2 regions of the Marinomonas sp. PE14-40 genome follow, and region 2 is predicted to be linked to the other one. Evidence: predicted binding sites of a transcription regulator. Region 2 holds the regulator's gene; the other holds the start of a gene.
The links. Region 2 encodes PhoB, which activates phosphate uptake and scavenging genes when phosphate is short. Its sites were predicted from a motif close to TGTCATANNNNTGTCANA; they were not measured.
Positions count from the first base shown of each region.

Region 1: the regulator PhoB is predicted to act here: its motif matches at 2,314-2,331, upstream of Q0A08_RS22710 (PhoX family protein).

Region 1 is NZ_CP130700.1:4,900,314-4,904,721, reverse strand. It holds gene Q0A08_RS22720 (M4 family metallopeptidase) at 1-1,222, shown strand, start outside; gene Q0A08_RS22715 (putative 2OG-Fe(II) oxygenase) at 1,441-2,139, shown strand; gene Q0A08_RS22710 (PhoX family protein) at 2,427-4,361, shown strand.
Region 2 is NZ_CP130700.1:3,498,807-3,503,214, forward strand. It holds gene Q0A08_RS16205 (response regulator) at 1-671, shown strand, start outside; gene phoR (phosphate regulon sensor histidine kinase PhoR) at 766-2,097, opposite strand; gene phoB (phosphate regulon transcriptional regulator PhoB) at 2,104-2,799, opposite strand; gene ubiA (4-hydroxybenzoate octaprenyltransferase) at 2,882-3,739, opposite strand; gene Q0A08_RS16225 (chorismate--pyruvate lyase family protein) at 3,739-4,323, opposite strand.

The DNA.
Region 1 (4,408 bases), 1.4 Mb from region 2:
GAACGCAACAGGTATTGGTGGCAACGAAAAAACAGGTGTTTATTACTACGGCACTGACTACGGCTATCTGCAAGTTGACTCTGATTGCCGCATGGAAACAGACAATGTTGCAACTTATGACCTAAACAACAGAACATCTGGCGGTAGCATTTATGAATTCACCTGCCCAGATAACAATGAAAAAGCGGCTAACGGCGCTTACTCTCCATTAAACGATGCTCACTACTTTGGTAATGTTGTTTATGACATGTACCAAGACTACATGAGCACAGCCCCTCTTTCATTCCAATTAAAAATGAAAGTGCATTATGGTAACAATTACGAAAATGCATTTTGGGATGGCTCAGCAATGACTTTTGGTGATGGTTATTCCACCTTTTACCCTCTAGTAAGTCTTGATGTTTCTGCCCACGAAGTATCACACGGTTTTACAGAGCAGAACTCTGGCCTTAAATATGAAAATCAAAGTGGTGGTATTAACGAAGCTTTCTCTGATATCGCAGGTGAAGCAGCAGAGTACTACATGAAAGGTACAAACGACTGGCAAGTTGGTGCTGACATATTTAAGTCAAACGGCGCTTTGCGTTACATGGAAACACCTAGCCGTGACGGGTCATCTATTGACCATGCAGACGACTACTATGATGGCCTAAACGTGCATTATAGCTCTGGTGTTTATAACCGTGCTTTCTATCTGTTGGCTAACACCAATGGCTGGAACACAAAAACCGCTTTCCAAGCGTTCGCATTAGCTAACCAACTTTACTGGGGAGTTAACACCACTTATGACGAAGGTGCTTGTGGTGTAATGAAAGCGGCTGAAGACTATGGTTTTAACACAACAGACGTAAGTGCTGCTTTCACCACTGTTGGTGTTGATTCAAGCTGTGGAACTGGTCCAGAGCCTGGTGATGACGTACTTGAAGATGGCGTAGCTATCTCTGGTCTAAGTGCGAACACTGGTGGTCAACTAAGCTATGTTTACACTGTGCCATCTAATACTAGCTCAGTGAAAATCAAAATTGCAGGTTCTTCAGGCGATGCGGATCTTTATGTAAGCAACGGAAGCGAAGCAACGACTAGCAACTGGGATTGTCGTCCATACAGATCAGGTAGCAACGAAACTTGCACCATGTCTGTAAGCTCTGGCGACAAACTATATGTCATGATAAATGCTTACTCTAGCTTCTCTGGCGTAACCTTAACAGGTGACAAAAACTAAGAGAGTTTAGCTTAAGTAAAAGTTATATCCCCGAGAAAGCCCTCGTCATTTGGCGAGGGCTTTCTTGGTTTATAGACTAAACTCATCATTTACAACAGCTTATTAAGTTTCCCTATTCTGCTACACATCAGCGTAAAAACACCAATTCACAAGTTTTAGTATTCAGCCTCATCAACAAGCTTTAAAATTAACAGATTAAAAGTTTGAACGAGATCACCATGACAAGCCATAACACCCTAGACCTAGATGACGCATTTCAACTAGCAGAACCAGCGGCAATAGAAGCCATAAAAACATGGACTACACCCTTATTTATCGCTCAACAGCCTGATCATGAGTTTTTAAAAGACGATCTCCTAAGTTATATCTACCAATGTAAGAGCCAACAGAAAGAACAGATAGACAGCCTTGTTGCCCCTATTGCTAAACATAAACTTTTTGAAAGCCCTCTCGATTTTTTAGAAGCACAAACACCTGAAGTCATGGAGCTCAAGCGTATCTTTGAAGAGCTTTTAGCTGAAGTTGCATTTGAGGTTAATAAAGAAGCTTGGCCTGAAGAAGTCGAAGTCGAAGCAAATATCATCGAATCTTGGTACCACGTAACACAAAATGGTGGTTATCATGATGCTCACTCTCACCCAAATTGCTCTTGGTGTGGCATTTATTATCTTGATCCAGGTGAAAGTACATTAGGTGATCGCAATGGTGTAAACCGTTTTTATGACCCAAGAGTCAATGCAGAGCACTACTCAGATGCAGGAACAGCCTATTTGAGTGGTCAAGGCGTATGGGATTTTGAGCCGAAAGAAGGCCAAATTATCTTTTTTCCTTCTTACCTTAAACATGCCGCCCTTACTTACTTTGGCCAAAAAGACCGTATTGTCATTGCCTTTAATGCTGTGATTGATATTTACTAATCCTTAGTTAAAGCCCTTTATTCAAGTAAGTAAAAGCGAATCCTCTCTCCTTTTTTACAATATGTGGATGAACTATCATCCACTTTTTCTAACTGCCTTAATAAATTTCATCTAATATTCAACCTAACCTCATACCCGCACTGAAATATAAACAGCGCAAAAATGCCTTAAAACTGCCATTTAATTGCAACAAAGACTCACTAACCTGTGAGCAGGCTTAAAACTAAACACGCGTTTAATAATCTTCTCATAGCAATAAAATAGGTAGGGCAGTACTGATGTATACCATGAGCAAAGAATTACAGAACAAAGAGTTATCCTTGTCAGAAGCTCAAGAACATACAATACAAGAAAATGAGCTAACAGCATTAGAACCGACTTTTAACAAGCTTGTTGATACTGCAATCAGTCGTCGTCGTTTTTTTGGGGCAAGCGCTACAGCAGGCCTAGGTGGCTTCTTTGCTTTTTCAAGTGTTGGTAATGCAGTGGCATCTGGCATGGGTAAACACGCAATGGCAAAATCACCATTAATTGGCTTTGATGCCATTGGTACATCAACGGCAGATACTGTTGTTTTACCTGATGGCTACCAGTGGCAGAGCTTGGTTTCTTGGGGAGATCCATTATTTGCTAACGCACCAAAATTTGACCCTAGCGGTAACGCGAATGCGGCCAGCCAAGCGCTACAATTTGGTGATAATACAGACGGCATGAGCTTATTTCCATTAAGCGAAGACCGTGCAATCCTAGCAATCAACAACGAATACACTAACTACAAATACCTTTTTGCAAACGGTGGCGACAGTCTATCTAAAGATGACGTACTAAAAGCGCAACACGCTCATGGTGTTTCTATCATGGAAGTTGAACGTGACCAACACAACTACTGGCGCGTACTAGACAACTCTAACTTCAACCGTCGTATTCACGTTCAAACAGAAATGAAATTGACGGGCCCAGCGGCTGGCCATGATCTATTGAAAACGAAAAAAGACCCGAGCGGTACTCAAGTTTTCGGTACTATGAACAACTGCTCAAATGGCTCGACACCTTGGGGCACTTACCTAACGTGTGAAGAAAACTTCAACGGTTACTTTGGCGCTGACGAAAGTATTGCTCGTACAGAAGAACAGAAAATGTACGGCATCAAAAACAATGAAAAGCGCTACCAATGGTACAAACAAGATGAGCGTTTTGATTTTGGTAAAAACCCAAATGAGCCTCATAAGTTTGGTTGGATTGTTGAGATCGACCCTAAAGATCCTAAATCAACACCGCTTAAGCGCACAGCAATGGGCCGCTTCAAACACGAAAACGTTGCAATCCACGTAAACTACGATGGTACTGTTGTCGCTTACATGGGTGATGATGAGCGTGGCGCACATATCTACAAATTTATTTCTAAACACAAGTACAATGCCAACAACCCAGATGCTAACCGCAATCTATTAGTAGAAGGCACACTTTACGTTGCTAAGTTCTCTATGACTCAGGATAAAGGTGCAGGCGAATGGGTTGAACTAACTTTCGGTAAGAATGGCCTAACACCAGAAAATGGTTTTGCTGATCAAGCTGAAGTACTTATTTACACACGTAAAGCCGCTAAACACGTTGGTGCGACAACCATGGACCGTCCTGAGTGGATTGCAGTGCATCCTGAAGGACACCAAGTTTATTGCACACTAACCAACAACAAAAACCGTGGTAAAGAAGGCCAACCAGTAGGCGGCCCTAATCCAAGAGCGGCAAACCACTATGGTCAAATCGTGCGTTGGACACCACCAAATGGTGACCACAGAGCAGACAAGTTCAACTGGGACCTATATCTAGTGGCTGGCAACCCAAATCAGCATCAAGATGCTTATGCAGGTAGCCACAACATTGGTTCTCACAACATGTTTAACAGCCCTGATGGTATTGGTTTTGACCAAGGCGGTCGTTTATGGATTCAAACAGACGGCAACTATAAAAACAAAGGTGACTTCCTAGGCCAAGGTAACAACCAAATGTTATGTGCTGATCCTGATACAGGTGAAATCCATCGTTTCATGACGGGCCCAGTAGGTTGTGAAATCACAGGTCTAGAATTCAGTACAGACAGTAAGTCTATGTTTGTTGGTATTCAGCACCCTGATGCCCACTTCCCAGAAGGCGGCAACAGCAAACCTCGCTCTACTGTGATCGTTATTACACGTAAAGACGGCGGTGTAATTGGCGCTTAATTAAAGTCAAATATTGTGTAGCAAAGCAAAAGAACGCCCTTCAACCT
Region 2 (4,408 bases):
ACAAAAAGGAAAACGTGCCTTTTGTCATGATCACCAGCCGTGGCGATAAAGACCATGTAGTGGAAGCGGTAAAAACTGGGGTAACGGATTACCTAGGTAAACCTTTCTCCAGTGAGCAACTGGTTAATAAAATAGTATCAGCGGCGAAAAAGCATAATTTAGATTCCGCTCTGATGGCTAAAGGCGCTAGAGGCACAGGTGCTGAAAAGGAAGTGTTGGATAATCTAACAAAAGCGGCGACAGGTTCTGGCCCTAAAGGCATGACAAGTCATACTTCAGGTTCTCTAGATGTTTTACTTGGAGGAAAAAGCCCGAAAGCAGCAACGGTTACTAAACCTAAAATCACTCACCCTAAAGTCACGATTAAAGACGTTAAAGTGCCGAGTATGGTGCGTTTTGCGGGTAAGCAGTTTAGAACCATGGTGATCCAGTTTAGCTGTACAGAAGCCAGTCTTTTGATTAAGAGTGACGATGTTATTCCAAGCGTATTAGATCAAGCCGTGCTCGATTTAGAGTTTAAAGGTAAGGTCAACCGTTTGAACTATTATGTGCAAGGCGTAGCGACAACAGAGAAAAAACCAACCTCATCTTTTTTGACCGTCACGTTAGGGTTAATTGATCAGGATGAAGAGAAAGAGACTTTTATTAAAGCCTTGTTTGAAAGCTTGTAGCGAGACGTTTAACTTCATGAGTTATATGCGTTAGTGTTTTCTTGCTAGAAAGATAAATGGCTAGTCCAAATAGAATTGGACTAGCCAATAAACGCTAAGAGGCGTCCTTATCAATCGCTTCAATCTCTGGTGTACTTGATTCTCTTACCCTTGTACGAGGGAAGTGGCAGGAAAAAGTACTGCCAAAGCCAAGCTGACTACTAATATCCAACTTACTATCGTGATGATGAAGTACATGCTTCACAATAGACAGACCTAAGCCAGTACCTGCAGTGTCAGAACCTCGACCTTTATCAATCCGAAAGAAACGTTCGGTTAATCTAGGAATAAACCTAGGATCTATTCCTAAGCCATTATCCTGAACACAGAAAATCCCACCGTCTTTATTTACTTGCCAGCTTATATCTATTTCACCACCATCGGGTGAGTACTTGAGTGCATTCACGACTAGATTTGAGAACGCGCTATAAAGTTCGCTGTAACTACCAAAGATAGAGCTTTCTTCATCCGCATCCCAGCTTAAAAAGTGTTCGCTGGTGGTAAACACCTTAGCTGAATCACAAATCACCTGAATAAGATCACTGACATTATGCCATTGGTCTGAATCTGCTCTTTGGTTGCTTTCTAAACGAGAAAGAAGGAGCAAGTCTTCGATCAGTAATTCCATGCGATTAGACTGAGTATTCATATTTACCACGCCTTTTTGCATCCGCTCAGGCAAAGACTCTTTAAACATATCCAGTGTTTCTAGATAGCCTTTAATCACTGTGAGTGGTGTTTTTAGCTCGTGTGAGGCATTGGCAACAAAGTCTTTACGCATTTGCTCAAGTAAGTGCAGACGTGTGACGTCACGAACAAAAATAAGGTGATCATTTTTTGAATAAAGCGTGGTTTGAAACTCTAGAAAAGTGCCTTCTTTGGCGGGTGATTGAATCACCAAAGGGTCGCCAAATCGCTTTTGGCTAAAATAACGAAAAAACTCAGGAGTGCGAACAATGTTGGTTAACGGCTGGCTTCGGTCTGTGGGTTTAACTAAACCAAGCAAATCTCCAGCGGAAGTATTCCACCACTCTAAGCGGCCTGTGTTATCGGCCATGATAACGCCATCTTGCAATGCTGATGTAGAGTCTTCAATTCTAGCTAAAGCTTGTTGCATGCGCTTTTTAGACTTTCTTTGTTTCTTTTGCAGTCGATTAACTGCGTCAAAAACATCCCCCCAAATTCCTGAAGAATCCGGAGGTAATGAACGTCCAGAACGTCGAATCCAGCTATGAAAGCGATAAAGCTCGTAAAACTGCCAACATAATAAACTTAAAACATATAAAAATAGTAAAGGGAAAGTTTGCTCGCTAAGCATGCCAATAAATAGGCAAGTGAAAAAACCAAGCAAAAGTTTAACGGTGGCGCTTTTCCAAACTGTCTTCATAAGTTTTTAAGCCAAACGCTTACTTGAAAATCGATAACCTGTACCCCTAACGGTTTGAATAAGGTAATCATGGCTATCACCTATCGCTTTACGTAAGCGACGAATGTGAACATCGACAGTTCTCTCTTCAACGTAAACATTCCCACCCCAAACCTGATCCAATAGCTGTGCTCTTGAATAAGCTCTTTCTTGGTGAGTGATTAAAAACTTGAGTAAACGATATTCGGTTGGGCCCATTTCTAAAGGTTTAGTGCCTATAGAAACCCTTTGGCTTAGAGGATCAAGTTTTAGACCATCAACCTCAATAGGCTCATCAACACCCTGAGGGTGAGCTCGACGTAGTACCGCCTTAAGGCGAGCAACTAACTCTCGAGGTGAAAAAGGCTTGGTGATGTAATCGTCCGCACCTGCTTCTAATCCTTGAATTTTATTGTCTTCTTCACTTTTTGCGGTAAGCATGATGACGGGAATTTCAGCTGTTAGTACGTCTTTTTTAAGACGACGTGTTAGCTCAATACCACTGCCACCAGGCATCATCCAATCCACAAGGATCAAATCGGGTCTATGATCCACGATTATCTCGTAGGCGGTACGGCTATTATCCGCTTCAAGGTATTCATAACCAGCCATCTCAAGAGCAATGGCGATCATTTCTCGAATTGATGATTCATCGTCAATTATTAATACTTTTTTACCGGTCACAGGATCTATCCTCTTCTCTGGAACGGTTTAATTAAAACGATCAATTGTGACAGTTTAGTTAAAATGTCACAGATGACTTAATTTAGTGTACAAAAAAGCCCGCAATAAAGCCTAAAAATACACAAAAGCCTATGCGATTATTATCTAAAAATGATTTAAAACAAGCAGATCGCTCCCTTTCTCTTGCTTGCCAAAATTGTTGAAAGAAAAAGCCAGCGCTAATCAACAAACTGATAAAAAAGAAAGCGCCTAGCTCTCTGATAACACCGACCCAAACCAATAATGACAGAGCAAGTCCTTGTAGCAGTAAAATAATGACAAGGTCATATTGAGCAAAGAGTATCGCAGTGGACTTGATTCCTACCTTAAGATCATCATTGCGGTCGACCATGGCGTAATAAGTGTCGTAGGCGATCGTCCAAAACACATTCGCCATAAAGAGCATCCAAAGTTCAATGTCAGTTAAGGAGCCACCTTGAGCTACATAGGCCATAGGAATCGCCCAAGAGAAAGCTAATCCTAGAAATAACTGAGGTAAATGGGTGACTCGTTTCATGAAAGGGTATAGCGCTGCTAAGCCTAAACCGACAAAGGATAAGATAATGGTTTTTAGATCGGTGAAAAGTACGAGTACAAAACTGATGAGACATAATAAGGCAAAAAAGCCTAAGGCTTCTTTTTCGCTAACCCTGCCTGAAGGCAGCGGACGACCCTTGGTTCGCTCAACAAAACCATCAACTTTTCTATCTGCATAATCATTAATAACACAACCCGCTGAGCGCATAGAAAAGACGCCAGCAATAAAAATAAGAAGTAAGTGCCAATCAGGAAAGCCATCAGCAGCAAGCCACAAGGCCCATAAAGTTGGCCACAAGAGTAATAGGGTGCCAATCGGCTTATCTAGTCGAGCTAACTCGGCTAAAGCGATGATTTTACTCATTATTCATCCTTTAAATTTAAAAAGGGTTTGATTGCAGGAAAAAACACTTCATTGACGAGTATACCTTGACCATATTGATAGAAAACAGAGCGTCTTGCCCAAGTTGGCTCGTTTATATGAGAAAACAAGTTAGCAGGCAGTTGGGCCACTTCTATTTCGCCACGAGTCAGACCTTTATGCTTATAAAGGAAGCCACCAAGGGGGTTATTACCTAACTTAGGTAAATAGCGCCAATGGCCTTTTAATGACCTTGCAGGAATGATGGAGCGTGCATAGATAATGGCTTGACCATCTACGTTAAGGATAACTTCTCGTATGCGAGCCGCTTCACGGGCTTTTAAGTTAAGTTTTTTTCTTTCTCTTTGGGTCGTTTGGCCCCAAGTATCTGAAATGACATCGACCGTCAGTTTGCCCAGTGTTTGAATTTTTGCCGTTAAAGAACCCTGCTCTGTAAGCCATGGAAATATAAAAGCGGGAATATTTTTACTGTGAGCACGGCTCAAAGATGACCAAACATAATCAAATTGTTTGGTCGCTGTGAAGTTGAGTCTTGGGTTGCTGTTTGGCTGATCAATAACTGGCATCAAAATAAGGATATTGTCCCAATAGTCTAAAAATATAACCCGAGCTTAAGAAAAGAGAGAGCCTTTCCTATTGAAGTCTGACTTA